Regions from separate parts of the Priestia sp. 53B2 genome, predicted to be linked through region 1. Evidence: riboswitches for the same ligand, from Rfam matches in the RefSeq annotation. Region 1 holds a riboswitch; each other region holds the start of a gene.
What was found. Region 1 has a riboswitch for ZMP and ZTP ahead of ACN6NE_RS20420 (phosphoribosylaminoimidazolecarboxamide formyltransferase). Riboswitches for the same ligand answer to the same signal wherever they lie in the genome.
Positions count from the first base shown of each region.

Region 2: it holds a riboswitch for ZMP and ZTP, as region 1 does, so the genes downstream of both, ACN6NE_RS15060 (APC family permease) here and ACN6NE_RS20420 (phosphoribosylaminoimidazolecarboxamide formyltransferase) in region 1, are expected to answer to the same signal.
Region 3: it holds a riboswitch for ZMP and ZTP, as region 1 does, so the genes downstream of both, ACN6NE_RS23485 (phosphoglycerate dehydrogenase) here and ACN6NE_RS20420 (phosphoribosylaminoimidazolecarboxamide formyltransferase) in region 1, are expected to answer to the same signal.

Region 1 covers NZ_JBLZXA010000025.1:25,414-31,557, reverse strand. The annotation lists gene ACN6NE_RS20435 (cysteine hydrolase family protein) at 1-237, shown strand, start outside; gene ACN6NE_RS20430 (pyridoxal phosphate-dependent decarboxylase family protein) at 389-1,852, shown strand; gene ACN6NE_RS20425 (IS110 family transposase) at 2,023-2,916, shown strand; ZMP/ZTP riboswitch at 3,369-3,447, shown strand; gene ACN6NE_RS20420 (phosphoribosylaminoimidazolecarboxamide formyltransferase) at 3,496-4,662, shown strand; gene ACN6NE_RS20415 (dienelactone hydrolase family protein) at 4,767-5,375, opposite strand; gene ACN6NE_RS20410 (NAD(P)H-dependent oxidoreductase) at 5,628-6,144, shown strand, end outside.
Region 2 covers NZ_JBLZXA010000020.1:168,748-174,891, reverse strand. The annotation lists gene ACN6NE_RS15065 (DUF5105 domain-containing protein) at 1-672, opposite strand, end outside; gene ACN6NE_RS15060 (APC family permease) at 855-2,450, opposite strand; ZMP/ZTP riboswitch at 2,506-2,584, opposite strand; gene ACN6NE_RS15055 (cupin domain-containing protein) at 2,969-3,568, shown strand; gene ACN6NE_RS15050 (DUF3311 domain-containing protein) at 3,946-4,149, shown strand; gene ACN6NE_RS15045 (sodium:solute symporter family protein) at 4,149-5,648, shown strand; gene ACN6NE_RS15040 (alanine/glycine:cation symporter family protein) at 5,679-6,144, opposite strand, start outside.
Region 3 covers NZ_JBLZXA010000027.1:583,031-589,174, forward strand. The annotation lists gene ACN6NE_RS23470 (DUF817 domain-containing protein) at 1-121, shown strand, start outside; gene ACN6NE_RS23475 (tubby C-terminal domain-like protein) at 181-741, shown strand; gene htpG (molecular chaperone HtpG) at 772-2,649, opposite strand; ZMP/ZTP riboswitch at 2,860-2,938, shown strand; gene ACN6NE_RS23485 (phosphoglycerate dehydrogenase) at 3,107-4,306, shown strand; gene ACN6NE_RS23490 (hypothetical protein) at 4,431-4,892, shown strand; gene ACN6NE_RS23495 (DUF6143 family protein) at 5,173-5,715, shown strand.

The DNA of each region.
Region 1 (6,144 bases):
CTTCAAGAGCTTGAAATCGAAAAATTAGTCATTGCAGGCATGCAAACTGAATTTTGTTTAGATACTACTTGTAGAAGAGCATATAGCTTAGGTTATAAAGAGAATATCTTAGTAAAAGATGCCCATAGCACATTTGATACAGCTGTGCTCTCAGCTTCTAAAATAGTAGAACATCATAATAATACGCTGGGTGGCAGGTTTGTTACATTAAGAGAAGTAAATGAAATTATATTTTAAGCCAATAAAGAACTTTTTAGAGATAAAAAACAGCCTTTCAAAGGCTGTTTTTTGTTCCTAGAATGCTGATTATGGTAACTAGATACGTATATGGTATACACATTTCTCTCTCTTATTGTTAGAATAATTAGACTAATAGGAAAGAAGTGTGATGATGATGAAAATAGGCGTTCTTCCAACTGATTCCTTTATTGATCCAAACGGCAAAAATGTTAAAGAGGCCAAGATACTTATTGATACAGTAATAAATTTGGTAGTTGATTATGCAAGCAATTCAGGAAACCATCCCCCTCTTTCTGATGAATTTAAGACAAAACTTTTTAATGAATTTTCTTCAGATGGTATTCCCACAGAAGAGCTTCTTTTACAGTTAGAGACCATCGTAAAGCACTCTATGAATCCTTTAACTCCAAGGTATATGGGACATATGGACTCCATTCCTACGTTAATTTCTTGTTTGAGTGAGTTTGTAACAACTACCCTTAATAACAATATGCTGAGTCTAGAGATGTCTCCTGTCTTTTCTAAAATGGAGGTTCAAGTACTTCAACAGCTTACTCAGATGTTTGGTTTAGGAAAAAATGCTGGCGGAGTTATAACAAGTGGTGGTAGCCTTGCTAATCTTCAGGCCCTAGCAGTTGCACGGAATTCTATCCTTCAAGTAAAAGAGAACGGACTAACTTCTTTAACAAAGCAACCTGTCATTTTGGTTTCAGAAGCAAGCCATACTTCTTTACATAAGGCTGCAATGCTACTAGGGTTAGGCACATCTAGTGTCATTCCTGTAAAAAGTAATCCTAATTCTCAAATGGATACGACAGATTTAGAAACAAAGATTACTACTCTTATTCAAGAAGGAAAGCAACCTTTTGCAGTTGTAGCTACGGCAGGAACGACTGTTACAGGTAGTATTGATCCTCTACTGCCTATATCAGAAATAACAGCGAAATACGGAATGTGGTTTCATGTAGATGCAGCCTATGGTGGAGCACTTGTCTTTTCAAAAAAACATAAGACACTTCTCTCTGGGATTGAACAAGCAGATTCGATTACATTCAATCCACAAAAATGGATGTATGTCGCCAAAACATGTGCAATGGTTTTATTTAAAAACCATCATTTGTTAGAAACAGATTTTCGCATTTCAGCACCTTACATGAATGAAACAGACTTTACTAATTTGGGAGAAATAAGCGTTCAAGGTACTCGACATGCCGATATCCTCAAGTTATATCTATCTCTTCAGCATATTGGTCTAAAGGGATATGAAGATTTAATAAATCGAGGTTTCACACTCGTTGAAGAATTTACAAGAGAAGTAAAGAAACGATCTTATTTGGAGCTATCAGGTGAATCAGATACTAATATATGTTGTTTTAGACTACGTTTGAACGAGTATGACCAAAAACATCAAGATCAATTAAATCTTAAGTTGCAACAATATTTATTAAAAGATCAACATGTGTTTTTATCCTTACCTACGTATAGAGGAAAGCGTTGGTTGAGGGCAGTTTTATTAAATCCTTTTATCTCGCCTTCAACTATCCAACAAATCTTTAAACAGATTGATGACTTTTATAGTGAGCATTGTATGGAACATCCACTCTTGAAGTGAAAATGTTTTTTATAATCACTAAAGAATGAATTAATTATGTTTGGTGCCTACCTTATGTAAACTAGCATTCCTGTTTGAAATTACTTGGTGTCTTGAAATAAAAAAGTCCCCTTGATATGATGCAGAAGGTCATGGCCATGACTTCAATTCATCATTCAAGGAGGACTCTTATGAATTGTACTCAAAACGAAAAGTTGAATCAAGTTACACCCCATACACTGATTGTCGGGGTAGATATTGCTAAATTCAAGCATGTGGCTCGAGCACAAGATGATCGTGGAAAGATCCTTGGGAAAGCTCTAACCTTCACGAATACAAAAGAAGGATTTGATGCGTTCTTTGCCTGGTTGGAAGAGATGCAACACAAACATGAGAAAGCCGATGTTCTAGTTGGTATGGAACCTACCGGTCATTACTGGTTAAATCTCGCCTATTCACTAAAGGAGAGACTTGTCTCCTTCGGAGTCGCTAATCCTCTGCACGTTAAGCGAAGTAAAGAACTCGACGATAACTCTCCAACGAAAAACGATATCAAGGATGCTAGAGTTATCGCTCAGCTAATAAAAGATGGTCGATTTTCTTATCCTCGCTTACCAATGAATCAGGATGCAGAAGTAAAGGCAGGAATTACAATCAGAAACCAAATTGTAGGTGATTTACAAGCTCTACAAGGACGGATTCACAATTGGTTAGATAAGTATTTTCCAGAGTTTTTAACCGTTTTTAAAGACTGGAGTGGAAAGATGGCGTTGGCCACGCTAGAACATATTCCTCTTCCAGTTCAACTTAATCAAACAACACCCGAAAGGGTGGCAGAAATATGGTCCACTTACGGAGGCGTACAACGCCCAAGTCATAAACGAATACAGCGACTTCAAGAGGCTGCTGGACGTTCAGTAGGGTTGACGGTTGGACTACAGATGGCACAACGAGAAATAGCCATAAATATCAAACGATATAAGATGCTTAAAGAAGAACTACATGCATTAGAAAAGCAATTGGAAGACCTTGTACTGACCCTGCCGGGTATTGCTGAAATGCTGACTGTACCTTTGGAAGCTTAACCTTTGTCCATTAAAAATGAAGCACGGAGTATTTGGGATAAAACAGACTTTCAGGCATTTGACCTTGCAAACTAGCATTACCCAACTCTATCTCATAGATAGATTGAACGAAGGAATGTAGGCGCTAAGACGCTAAGAGACATGGGAGATTTCATCGCTATGAGACATATAGAGATCCATTGTGCGACCATATGTATGTCTCCATCTTTTTTTAAAATAATGAAAAAAGAATAGCGAAGCTATTCCCCTTAGTACCAGTTTCTTATAAAAATGAGAATATAAGGTGTGAAATAGACATAAAAAATTTTTTTATATTTTATATTCCCCCTATAAACCCTTGATATTACTCAGTTTATAGAGGGAGCTCCGTATATGATATACAATAAAAAAAGAAAAATTTGGCTAAATCTATTGTTAAAATTAATATTATTATGTAAAATTTTCTTATAAAACAGACTATGTGTTACTGGCGTAAACATGGAGGACCATGAGGAAGCACATAGATAACGGCCGTACGCCTGGGCAAAGTATTTGAACATGAGTTCAAATACTTTTTTTATTTAGAAGGGAGATTTTTAAGTGAAAGAAATTTGTTTACGATACGGGATGAATCCAAATCAAAGTAAAGCTAAAGTTCAGAATGCTGAAAACATGCCTATTAAAATCTTAAATGGAGAAGCGAGTTATATTAACTTTCTAGATGCATTAAACGCTTTTCAACTGGTCCGGGAGCTTCGACAGGCTACTAGTCAACCTGCAGCTGCATCTTTTAAACATGTAAGTCCAGCAGGTGCAGCTGTGTACTCTCCACTAAATAAGACACTTACTGAATCCTATTTTGTTGAAGGCTTAGACCTGTCTCCTTTAGCTATTGCTTATGCAAGAGCGCGTGGGACAGATAGGATGTCTTCATTTGGAGATTGTGCTGCTTTTAGTGATGAAGTTGATATAACTGTAGCTAATCTCCTCAAAACAGAGGTTTCTGATATAATTGTTGCACCAAGCTACACTCAAGAAGCATTAGAGATTTTGAAACAGAAAAAGAAGGGAAAATATCTAATTTTAGAGATTGATCCCAACTATGTGCCTGACTCAATTGAAAAAAGAACGGTATTTGGAATTACTCTAGAACAGCAAAGAAATGATGTACAGATTGGGAAAGAAGTTTTTAATCATATTGTTACGACTCAATATAGTATTCCTGACAATGCAAAGAGAGATCTTCTTGTTGCTCTTATTACATTGAAATATACACAATCAAACTCTATTTGTTTCGCTTTAGATGGTCAAACAATTGGAATTGGTGCTGGACAACAGTCCCGTATTCATTGTACAAGGTTAGCAGCTGAAAAAGCTGATAAATGGTGGTTAAGACAACATCCAAGGGCCCTTAATATGAAGTTCAGAGAAGGCATTTCTCGTGTAGAAGTCAATAATGCGATTGATGGATGGTTGAATGATGATATTACTGAGGTAGAAAATGAACAATGGAAACAATGTTTTCAGGAGGTTCCTGCTAGGCTAAGTAAGAGTGAAAAACAGGAATGGTTAAAAAGATTAAAAGACGTTTCCTATGCATCCGATGCTTTTTTACCGTTCCGTGATAATATTGATCGTGCGGCTCAAAGTGGCGTTAAATATGTGGTTCAAACAGGGAATTCTTTACGAGACGATCAAGTTACACACGCAGCAAATGAATATGGAATGGTCATGGCACATTCAGGCATACGTGTATTTCATCATTGAGCTATGAATAAATATAATTAATCAAAAAGAGCCACCCCCTTAGGTCTTGGCTCTTTTTTATACTGTTTCCGATAAGCAACATCTTGTCGCACCATAATATAATTTTATAGGAAGCTTTCACTTAATTGCTTCTGTACAAATTCATTTATATGTTGCAAAGCCAGATGAGCTGACAGTTTCTTGTAATTATCTGAAAATGGATCCATAAATCCATGAGATCCTTCAAAACTTTTCACTTGCAAAAACGAATATCTTTTTTTCCTTAACACGTCTACTAGTTTATGAATATCGAATGCTTTTTCTTTATTTGCAAATATAAGTAATGTAGGACATGTAGGCTCAACATCTACATAATCTCGGATACGAGATCCATAGCAACCTATTACAAAGTCACATATCTTATTTTCACTACATAACCATGCTATTGTTGCCCCAACACTAAATCCAATGACTCCGACTCTCCTATATTGTTGCTTTAGTTCGGCTATGACTTGATTAATTTGTTGCACTCCCTTTTCAAATCCAACATTTTGAGTGAAATTTTCATAAGCAAATTCTTCTTCACTATACGAATAAGGAATTTCTTTATGTAATAGATTAGGGCATATTATATCTATTCCTAATTTTGATAATATCTCCTTCATATATTTCATATGTTCGTTAACTCCGTATATTTCATGAACTAGTACAATAGCCATATTATGATTCTTCATCATAATCCTCCTATCAAGACGCTTTATATTTAGTTTATATACAATTCAGTTTTATTTCTACTTCCCATACAGTGTATTATTGGGGCTATGACATAACAACCCTAGAGTAATAACTCCAGGGTTGTTATTGTAATGATTACTTAGTAGGAAACACTTACCTAAAGGTAAGTACCTGTACTGAAAGTGCGTACTTACATATCTGTAGTGGGAGTTTTATAATCAAAATGTAATTAATATTAAGGAGGAATAATTTTGAAAACTCTTGTTATCGTAACACATCCAAGCTTAGAAACATCAGTTATTAATAAGAACTGGGTAGAAGAACTCAAAAAATATTCAGAAAAATATACAATTCACGAATTATATAAAGTTTACCCTAATGGCAACATAGACGTGGAAAAAGAACAAACCTTGATTGAAACTCATGGAAATCTAGTTTTTCAGTTTCCTGTATATTGGTTTAATTGTCCACCTCTTTTAAAAAAATGGATGGATGATGTTTTAACTTATGGATGGGCCTATGGTTCAACAGGAGAGAAATTAAAGAATCGTAAAGTTGCTTTTGCTGTGTCTGCAGGGATTAAAAAAGAAGACTATAGTGATAATGGAAGATATCAATATACACTTGAAGAAGTATTGGTTCCGTTTAAAACCACAGCTCTGTATTGCAACGCAGATTATCGTTCGTTCTTTGCTTTTTATGGAGCAGAATATGAACCTTCTGCAAGTGAAGTGAAAAAAAGTGCCCAAGATTATTTCAATTTTATTG
Region 2 (6,144 bases), on a different contig from region 1:
TGCTTTGTCGGTTAAACCGTTAGAAAACGCACCTTTTAATTCCTCATTAAACGCTTTTTTCTGTTCTTCTATGACAGCTGTTTTGTCTGCTGTTACATATTTATCATAGTCTACGTTTTCTTTGTTTAAGTAAAGGACTTCTGTATAAGCTTGCAGAGCTTTTTCTGGGTCTTGCAGCTTATTATAGCTTTTCGCGTATTTTTTCGTATCCAGTGTTAAGGTCACTTCGTCAATTTCTTCATCATAATCAGATGATTTGGGCTGAAGCCCAATTTTGTACTTTTTATCTTTTTTGACTTCAAAGACAAACGTTAAATTTTTTTGCTTTCCAGCGCCAATCTTGTCAAATGCACTGCTTTCTAGTCCAAGCTCACGACTGTTCACTCCCGTTTTTGGAGACAGCTGTTCATCTCCTTCGTATAAATACACACCGTCATAATCCGATAAAGATATACTGTTTTTGGATACATTTTTCACTTTTAAATCAACTTTCAACAGCCCTTTTTCTTCACTTGTAGCTCCTTCATCACTATCTACTAAAATATAAGAAGCGCTGTCAATGTATGCCTCAATCGTCTTATTTTTAGCCGAAGTGGATCCTCCCGTTTCCTTAGAACTGTTACAAGCCGCTAATACTAGCATAAGTACAAAAGCCAAAGCCAAAACATTCATTTTTTTCACAGCTGCCTAATCCCCTTTATTTTGTTTTTTTAGAACTTTATCCCAAATAAAGGTTCCCTCTGTATAAATACTCAAACCTTAAAATCTATATTTTTTACAATATTTTGATAAAAACTAAGTCTAAATTCTCCACTCACCTAAATAAAAAAACACGAGCACAGGCTCGTATTTTTTTATTTAGATTTAAAATTTTCTTGATTGATTTGTTCAGCTTCTTTCATATATCGGTTAGATTTGCCACTTTTAATTCCCCAGTAATAAAAAGCTAATGATACGCAAGCAATCACTAGCATATCCCATCCGAAAGGCAAAATATTTTTGCCTCCGAATTTTTCGCTTCCTATGTAGGAAATAAAAATCATGCACGCTAAATAGATAAGCATCCAAGCCCCGGTTAAAAATTCTTTTTTAAAGCCCACCCATTTATTTTTCGCTTGGTAATAAAAATAAACAGGCAGGCCAATTGCCATAATAAAGATCACTTCACCTGTAAGTGGCCACCTTGCCCAATAAAGCGTCAAGGAAGCAAAAACGAAGCCGCATGGCGCAATAAATGATGCCCCTTTTAAATAAAATGGACGGTAAAAGTGTGAAGCCGTTTTTCTTAATGTTATAAGCGCTACAGGGCCCATAATATAAGAGATAAGCGTCGCTACTGAGATCACTTCTGCTAAGACACCCCATCCTCTAAATAAAAAGAGAAACAAAAAGCAAGCTGCTAAATTTAGCCACATAGCTGGGCGCGGGACATTGTAAAGTGGATGAAGCGTACCAAATATCTTTGGCAAATATCCATTTTGCTGCATCCCGTATAACATTCTAGAAGTAGTTGCCGTATATGTAGCACCTGTGCCGGAAGGAGAAACAAATGCATCTGCGTATAACACAATTGTTAGCCAGTTAATTCCAAGCGCAATCGCTAAATCAGCAAAAGGAGAATTAAAATTCAAATGATTCCATCCATCAGCAATTGATGACGGACTTACTGCTCCGATAAAGACAATTTGCAATATAATGTATACAATTCCTGCAATAAAAATTGAACTAATTACAGCTACCGGAATCGATTTATTAGGTGATTTCGCTTCTCCTGCCATATTTACAGGACTTTGAAACCCATTAAATGCAAACACAATACCTGATGTTGCCACTGCCGTTAAAACACTAGCCCATCCGTAAGGTGCTACCCCATGCTCACTTGAAAAGTTTCCACTATGAAAACCAGCAAAAAATAAAGCCCCTGCCGTTAAACCAGGAATAATTAATTTAACAATCGTAATAAATGAGTTTGCTTTAGCAAAGAGATTTACCGTCCAATAGTTCACAAAAAAGTAAACGAATAATAACAAAGACGCAACTGCCAACCCCTTGGACGTTAAAATGCCATTGTCTACTAATTCATGAGTCCAGCGAGCCCATTTCCACGGCCAAGTACTCATATATTGCACAGATGCAATAGCCTCCACTGTTATCGTTGAAGCGATTGAAATCCAGTTAGCCCAAGCAGCCAAAAAACCAATAAATGATCCGTGTGAATACTGAGGATATTTGACCATCCCCCCTGCTTGTGGAAACATCGCGCCCAGTTCAGCATATGATAGAGCAATGGTCAAAATAACCACCATTCCAATGACCCATGAAAAAATAGCCGCGGGTCCCGCAATTTGAGCTGCTTTCCATGCTCCAAACAGCCATCCTGAACCGATAATCGAACCTATGCCTGTCATGGTTAAAGCAAATGTTCCCATCTTCCTTTGCATATTGCTCATCCAAATCTACTCCTCTTCCCTAGGAAAATAAAAAAACACTTGCGAAATTTTCTCAAGTGTTTGCCCAGGCGCGCGGCTTATACGCTATATGCTCCCCCATGGTCATCCATGTTGCGCCAGTCACATATAGGAATATATTTTTTATCAGTATATAACATTCATTACTATTACTCAATACACAAAATGTTTACATTACTTTTCTAAAAATAATAAATTATTCGTAAAATTCCAAATTAATCTTCTAAAAATCTCTTTTTAATTATAAAAAGAACTAAAATCCTAACTTTTTCTATTATTTGATTCTTTTACTCCACGAGCAGATTACCTTCTAAAAATTATACCAATATACATTATTCGTTTACAAAATAAGAATTAACAGCTATATATCCATAGAATTCTTGCACTAGACCCTTTACTTATATACAATATGAAGAAAAGATACTAAAGTGAACTGCCCACCACTTAGCTACGCTTGAAGTGGGAGACTTCTTTTAGGAAAACGTTAAAACCTACATATCATGCACTTCGCAACAAATGAAGTACTTCGAGCAAACTTCTCTGTTTACGCAAGCAAAAAACAGGGAAAATTACGAAAAAAGATTGTTAGAGGGATGCTTATGAATTATGCAAATGTAAAAGTTCTTTATTTTGATGACGACGGAACCATTCCAAATCACCCTCGTCTTCCAGTTTTGTTGTATGAACACGTATTTATTAGTAAGAAAGAGAAAGTGGAGAGCATTTTTAATTCTCACGACTGGAAAAATAGCTGGGTAGGCGGCATATATGATTTTCACCATTACCACAGCAATTCTCATGAAGCACTAGGTGTAATTAACGGATCTGCACGTTTAAAACTAGGTGGACATATGGGGGAAAATATAGTGGTGCATGCTGGCGATGTGCTCGTACTTCCTGCAGGCACAGGGCATATGCGTCTGCAGTCAACTGCTGATTTTAAAGTGGTTGGAGCTTATCCAGAGGGTATGGATTACAATTTACGAACAGGAAAACAAACTGATCGCCCTCACGTATTTGATGAAATTGCACAAGTACCTATTCCTACAACAGATCCTGTTTATGGCGACAAAGGACCATTGACAGAGTGGTGGAACTAGACAAGCACTTATTGTCTAGTTTTTTTATTTGCTCTGTTTTATTCTTTCCATGAATCTCTATTTGAACATACAAATTCTTTTCTTATGATGCAATAGCAATATACTTTATCTCAGCGAAATAACAAAAACTTCCCGGTCAAAACTAAATTTCTTCTTTTCCGTTGTCCTTTTTGCTTCAAGAGCAACTTCGCTTAGATTATCCCCCTTTTTTCTTTCATAATCATTTCAAATATACTCTCATCATAAGCTCTTTTTTGTTTTTCTAAAAAAATTTCCATAGATTATAACGAAATTTTCAAAAAACTTATTGCTTTACCATGTCAGACTTGCTATCATAGTGAACATTGTTAGATAAATTTTTAGTAGGAGGAGTAAAATTGAACAGAAAATTCATAATTTTTATTTTATTCATCATTCCATTTATTGCTCAATTCGCTTTTTTACCTTTTGTAAATAACATTCATCCAATTATTTTTGGATTACCTCTTTTGCATTTATGGTTATTTTTATGGGTCTTCTTAACGCCTGTGTGTACATTTATTATTTATCGTTTACAAAAATCTTGGGGGGACATTGAATAATGCAAGGAAATTTAACCGCACTTTTAATCACATCAGCAATTGTTCTTGTCGTTATCGCAATTGGCTTTATAGCGGGACGTGACAAATCATCTAGAAGCTCAGTTGAAGAGTGGGCTGTAGGTGGAAGACGTTTTGGAAGCCTGCTCGTCTGGCTTTTAGTAGGAGCAGATTTATATACCGCTTATACATTCCTAGGTCTTACGAGTACAGCTTATCAGGGAGGAAGCATCGCATTTTTTGCCATTCCTTACTCTGTTTTAGCCTTTTTAATTTCATACTTCTTTCTTCCAAAGCTTTGGACTGTTGCTAAAAAGCACAAACTTACTACGCTTGCTGATTATGCCAGAGAACGTTTTAGCAGTAAATTTCTCTCCTCTTTAATTGCCATAGTAGGTGTATTGATGCTCATTCCATATATTGATCTTCAGCTTAGCGGTATTCAAGATACTCTTCGCGTTGCAGGAACTGGCTACATTAACGTAAAAGCTGTCGTTATTCTTTCATTCTTTCTTGTGGCTCTTTATACCTTTTTCAGCGGAATTAAAGGTCCCACATATACGGCAATTATTAAAGATATTTTAGTATGGGCGATTATGTTATTTATGGTTGTTTCTCTGCCAATTATGCATTTTGGAAGCTGGGGTAACATGATCGACAATGTTGCAAAGGATGCACCTCAGCTATTAACGATCCCAACACAAGGACCTAAAGGCATTCCATGGTTTATTACAGCATCACTCGTATCTGCTTTAGCTTTATTCATGTGGGCCCACGCTGCTACAGGTGTTTTCACTGCTAAAAGTGCAGATTCGCTTCGTAAAAATGCTATTTTCTTACCGCTTTATAATATCGTTTTAATTCTAGTCATCTTCTTAGGATTTATTGCTTATCAAGTATTACCTCAAGATACGACGGATCCTAGATTAGCATTATTAACCTTAATTCAATATTCATATGGCGGCATTGGCCAAGGGTTAGCTTATGCAACGATTGCTCTTGCTTCATTAATTCCATGTTCTATCATGGCTATTGGAGCGTCTAACTTATTTGCAAATAATATATTTAGAGATTTAATTAATCCAAATGTACAGGGTAAAACATTAACAATGGTTACTCGTTCTATGGTTTTCGTTGTTATTGGACTGGCACTTTTATTCGGTTTATTATTCCCTCAAGCACTTGTTTCCCTACAGTTACTAGGGGTATCCGGTATGGTACAAATCTTCCCGGCTATCGTTATCAGCCTGTTTTGGAGAAATCAATCGAAAGAAAGTACGATTGCTGGATTAGTAGTAGGGCTGGTTGTAACGTTTACCGTTCATGCCACAGGATATTCATTTGGTCTTTATGAAGGGTTTTGGGGATTATTATCTAACTTACTCGTAGTTGTTATTTTAAATCCAATCTTTGCGGCAAAAACGAAAGCAGCAACTAACGGTGTGAAAGAAACATTATTTTCTAAAGACACTGCGCAATCTGAATTAAAGAAAAACGCATAAAAAAAGTTCAGCCAATTGGCTGAACTTTTTTTAAATAATATTCTCTTTTTCAGAAGAGGATGGAGTAGATTCTCTTTCCCAACATTCAATATTTTGATTGCTTTCTAACGCATCTCTATAAAAGACTGGATTTTTCCCTTCCTTTTTCTGCTGAGTATAGTCATGCAAGGCAGAAAATGCCACTTTCGATAATAGAAAAATAGCAATCAAGTTCACGACTACCATCATCCCCATAAATAAGTCTGCCAAATTCCATACAAGCTGAAGCTGAGCGACCGATCCAAAAATAACCATCGCTAAAACACCTACACGATAAGACCAAAGCCACACCTTATTTGAATTTAAAAATTCAATATTCGTTTCTCCATAATAATAATTCCCAATTAACGTACTAAAAGCAAATAGAAATACCATGATAGCTAAAAAACCTGATGCCCAAGAGCCGATATGGGTACTAAGAGAAGCCTGCGTTAATTCAATACCGCTTAGTCCCTGC
Region 3 (6,144 bases), on a different contig from region 1:
TGTGATTGTTAGTTTCTTGATTGTTGCTTTACTAAAGCATTTAAAAGAAAATCAAAGCCAATTTAAACAAAGGGAGAAATCAAAAGAAACAAATGAAACAAATGAAATATATGAAAGATAGAAACATAACTATGTACATACACGCTGTTAATATGAAGTGCAGAATCTTTGGAGGCCTATATGCAAGAATATATTTTTTATCTTCCCTATTTTAAATCAGCGGGGAAGACCGTAGCAGTTACAAATAAAAATGGAGAAAACGTCGGACAGCTTAAGAGAATGCATAAAAATATGTGGACGAGAAGTATTGATTTTTTAACTCGTGATGGACTTCCAGTGTTAGATTCTATCTCTTGGTTTCCTATCTTTTCCTGCGGCTTAAAGGTACATTTACAAGTTCAATGGGAAGGAAGAACGGTGCTTATTGATCACGTGAAAAAACACCGGTGGGTGATAAAAGAAAATGGAAAAACAGTGGGGGATCTATTAGGTAAAGGAATAATTAAAAACGAAGGAGAACAAGAAATTAGATGGGGAAATAACGTCTACATGTTAAGCAGTCATGAAGCCGTAGAGGAAGCTTGTATTTTTAATCAAAAAAGAGAAAAAGTCGCAGAGTTTAAATCAGACCTTTTTCATTTTAAAGAAGGCAAACACTCAATAAGAGTAATAGAAGAACTGCCCGTACCCATTTTTATCGCTTCTTACTATATAACTAATTTTATTATGCCATACATATAATCAGGCGCAGAATGATTCTGCGCCTGATTTTTATATCATGATTTTACAAATATCATTTGTGAATTCAACGGGATCACTAATAGATAAGCCTTCAATTAGAAGAGCTTGGTTATATAATAAATTTATATAAAGGTCTAATTTCCCTTTATCACTTTCAAATGCATCTTTTAAAGAAGCGAATACATCATGATTTACGTTAATTTCTAACACTTTCTCTGCTTTTACATGCTGATTGTCAGGCATAGCACTTAAAATTTTCTCCATTTCAATCGTTACTTCACCATCAGCTGATAAGCAAACGGGATGTGTTTTTAAACGTTTAGAAGCGCGCACATCTCCTACTTTTCCCGCCAAAGCTTTTTTCATATAGTCAAATAGCTCTTTACTCTCTTTTTCCTCAGACTCATTGAGCTGTTCTTCTTCTGTTTCAATCCCTAAGTCACTGCTTGAAACAGATTTAAATTCTTTTTCTTCGTACACCATTAACATTTTAATCGCAAATTCATCGATATCTTCTGTAAAATACAGAATTTCGTACCCTTTATCTGCAACCAATTCTGCTTGAGGAAGCTTTTCAATTCGGTCGTACGATTCGCCTGATGCATAATAGATATACTTTTGATCCTCAGGCATGCGCGATACATACTCATCTAGTGTTACGAGCTTTTTCTCTGTAGAAGAATAGAATAAAAGCAGGTCTTTTAATACGTCTTTGTTGCTGCCAAAGTCACTGTAAACGCCGTACTTCAGCTGGCGGCCAAAAGATTCATAAAACTTCTCGTACTTTTCACGTTTGTTTTTAAGCAAGCTTTTTAATTCATTTTTGATTTTCTTGCCGATGTTTTTGGCAATCAGCTGAAGCTGGCGGTCTTGCTGCAAAATTTCACGTGAAATATTAAGAGATAAATCTTCAGAATCTACCATACCTTTTACAAAGCTAAAGTAATCTGGAAGAAGATCTGCACATTTATTCATAATTAAGACGCCGTTTGAATACAGTTCAAGTCCTTTTTCAAATTCTTTTGAGTAGTAATCAAACGGACTATTTTCTGGAATAAATAAAATGGCATTGTAGCGAATCGTTCCATCCACATTAATATGAAGGTGAGTGAGCGGTTTATCAAATCCGTAGCGCTTTTCTGAATAAAACTGCTCATAGTCTTCTGAAGTCAATTCATTTTTGCTTTTCTTCCAGATCGGTACCATACTGTTGATAACTTGCTCTTCTGTATAATCTTCTAGCTCGTTATCAGAACCTTCTTTAGGACGTTTTTCCGTTATGTCCATTTTAATCGGGTAGCGGATAAAGTCTGAATACTTTTTAATGATCCCTTTTAAACGATACTCTTCTAGATACTCATCATATGTTTCATCTTCTGTATTTTCTTTCATTTTTAAAATGATTTGAGTTCCAACCGTTTCTTTTTCGCAAGGTTCGATTGTATAACCATCAGCACCAGTAGATTCCCATCTATAGGCTTCATCGCTGCCTAATGCTTTACTAATCACCGTTACGACATCTGCCACCATAAACGCTGCGTAAAACCCAACGCCGAATTGGCCAATAATGGTGTGCCCGTTCTTTGTTTCATTTTCGTTTTTAAACGCAAGAGAACCGCTTCTCGCAATTGTGCCCAAGCTGCTTTCAAGCTCTTCTTGCGTCATGCCAATTCCAGTATCCGTAATGGTTAAGGTACGGTTAGTTTTATCTGGTGTTACTTTTATGTAATAGCTTTCTTTGTTAAAACGCAAGGAGTCGTCTGTTAAAGCTTTGTAATAAATTTTATCGATTGCATCGCTTGAATTTGACAGAAGCTCTCTCAAAAATACTTCTTTTTGAGAATAGATGGAATTAATCATCATCTCTAATAATCGCTTTGATTCGGCTTTGAATTCTTTTTTTGACATAAGAAGTTCTCCTTTCCAAATAGGGCTTATAAAACAATTAGCACTTGATTGGATAGAGTGCTAATCACTCTTCTTATTTAACATGTATTAGGGTATTTGTCAATATATTAGGAGATTCACTAAAGAGATTAAAAATTAGACTGAAAAAAGCAAACTTTTAAAAAAAGGTTGAACGTTCTGAAAGAGTTTGCTAGAATATACTTAATTTCAAAGACTATATGTGACTGGCGAAACGCGGATAACCGTGAGGAAGCATATAGTGACGTAGCCGTTCGCCTGGGCAGAGGTAAGGGATTAATACATATCTCTTACCTCTTTCTGTTTAGGGGGAGAGGATATAGAAGTTACCAAACATGTAGGCTAAAAAACCAGACTTTTAAAAAAATTAAAAATGAAGTTCCTTTATCCAAGGGTAAAAACATGTAAAACTACGATGATAATCAGAGGAGAGTACAAAATGAGCACATTAACATTAGAAAAAGTACAAACAATCAAAACATTAAACAACATTGCACAAAAAGGTCTAAATGTTTTTAATCAAGAAGGTTATCAAATTGACAACGACAGCGAAAATCCAGATGCGATTGTCGTGCGTAGCTTTAACATGCACAGCATGGCGTTTGACCAAAATTTAAAAGCTATTGCACGCGCTGGAGCAGGGGTTAATAATATACCGGTGGACGCTTGCACGGAGCAAGGTATCGTTGTATTTAATACGCCAGGAGCTAATGCAAACGCAGTAAAAGAAATGGTTTTAACTACAATTATGGCTTCTTCTCGTAACTTATTTGCTGGAGTTGAATGGACAAAAGGGTTAGATGGCCAAGGTGATCAAATTCCTAAGTTAGTTGAAGCAGGCAAAAAACAGTTTGTTGGAAAAGAAATCAAAGGTAAAACGTTAGGCGTTATTGGTTTAGGTGCAATTGGTGCTCTTGTAGCAAACGATGCGCTTGATTTAGATATGGACGTAATTGGCTTTGATCCATTCATTTCTGTTAATACAGCTTGGAATTTGTCTCGCAACGTACAGCGTGCAATGTCTCTAGAAGAACTATTTGCAGCATCTGACTATATTACGGTTCACGTTCCGTTAACGGACGATACGAAAGGTGTTTTCAATAAAGAAACGTTTAGCATCATGAAACCAGATGTTCATATTTTGAACTTCTCACGCGGTGAGCTTGTAAACGAAGAAGATATGAAAGCTGCTCTTGAAAGTGGAAAAGTTGGTCGATACATTACAGATTTCCCAAATCAAAATGTCTTAAACATGAAAAATGTTGTGCCAATTCCTCATTTAGGCGCATCAACTCAAGAATCAGAAGAAAACTGTGCGGTAATGGCAGCACGTCAAGTGAAAAATTTCTTAGAAACAGGAAACGTTAAAAATTCAGTGAACTTCCCGAATGCATCTCTTCCTTACACTGGGAAAAAACGCGTAGCTGCTTTCCATCACAACGTGCCGAATATGGTAGGACAACTTACGCAAGTATTCTCAAACTACAATTTAAACATCGCAGATATGGTGAACAGAAGCCGCGGTGAATACGCGTATACAATGATCGATATTGACAATCAAGTAAGTGACGAGATTGTGCCTGAGCTAGAAGAAAACATTGGTCAAATTGAAGGAATTATTACAAGTCGTATTATCTAATTTAGTTACCATCATATTTTAGTGTTTCAGCCCTAACTTTTCTAAGTTAGGGCTGTTTTTACATGGTGTTTATCTTCATATCGTTTCCTTCATTCCCATAGCATATAGAAATACCTTTAAAGAGGTGAACGTTTTGTCAGGAGAAATGATAGGAATTTTGATAGGGTCGCTCATCGCGCTGGCAGGAACATTCATTACGTCTGTCGTAGCTATAGCGATGTCGAAAGAGCAATACAAACAAGAGCTTCGCAAAGCATTTATCCAAAAGAAAGTTGATGCCTATACTCATGTGTGTCAAGTTATTCTATCTATAAAAAATGATTTACTGACAATAACCGTTTCTTCAGCCGGATTAAACTGGACGGCTCAATCTATTAACAAACTAGCAGATGTGTGTATTACGGAAGGACTATGGATTGATGAAGAAGACAGCAAAAAGCTGGAGGTTCTGCAGAAGCAGCTTTCAAAGTTTGTATTTGATGAAATAGAACTGTCTAGACATGATATCCTCACAACCTGTTATGAAATTGTTGAATATTGTGAAAAAAAGGTAAGGATTCTTCATTGTATGACTACAAAAGAATAGGTGATTACTACTTTAAGAAGTGATAGTAGAAGTATTAAAAAAGAATCGGAATATAAAATCAAAAAACAATTCGTTTATACACCAGCAGTCGACGAGGGCATTAATAAGGAAAAGGCTAAGAGGAAATTTTATTTTGTAAAAGCGATAGGAAAAGATAGGCTCCGTACCGAGTCTATCTTTTTGTGTTTATATAAAGATTAAAGATATTTATAAATGCATGTGTCCACGCATTTATAGAAAAACCTTATAAGATAATATAGTACAGAAAGGAGATGATTGTATGTCGAATTATGAGTCGAGCAAACCGTATATTAAAGCCGTTAATATACCTAATCCTTTATATCAATCTTTAAAAGGAGACTATTTTGTTGGACAAACTGTGCCTATTCGTGTTGGTGGAAATAGAAATGCTTGGGGAGGGTTAGTTAACCCTTCAGGCTCCGGAGTAGGTTTATTTGTAGATGCTTTTACTATCACTAACTATTCCAACGAACCTTTTACTGCTGAAATTTGGTTTAATTCTATCCCGCCTGGAAAAGGAACAACTTCAGATAATGTGAATCCAGCAAATACTACAATACGTTCAAAGCCAAAAGGGAAAATTAAATTTGCAGAAATGGTAAAAAGCTTTCCTGCTAAGAGGGTAAACGTATTTAACCGTGTTGTTCCGCCGAAAAGTACATTAGTAAGTGATGAAGACGGCAAATTTATCTTTCCAAACAACGGTTCATACGTTATTTTCCTAATTTCTCCGGGAGATAAAGAAATTAAAGCTGAAATTGCATATGGATGGTTTGAGAAAAAGCGTAAGAAGGACTGTTAACTGAATAGGTCTTAGCGATTGTATAAGAAGTGTATGAGCTATTTCACATTTAATACAGTTCTTAACAAACAGTAAGTGTCTATAAAAAGAACTTTGCAGCAGCATACAAAGTTCTTTTTTATAGCTTGCGTTTTTTCGTTCGATTGTGGATATCACCAAAAAAAACAAAGCAAGTAAAAGTATAATTCCAACTACACAAGCGATTTGAATGATATTTAAAAATGTTGCTGACTAAAGGATTAAAGCGATAATACATAAAACTAAGCCACCTATTACCTAGTACAATAGCAAAACACATAACACTATATAAAAAACAAGGCCGTATTTTTTATATAGCATCAGGGAGGAAAGCAAAAAGACGACTGTTATAGAACAAATGCCACATACAGCTGATATACTAATCACTTCTTTGTAGAATGAAATAACCTT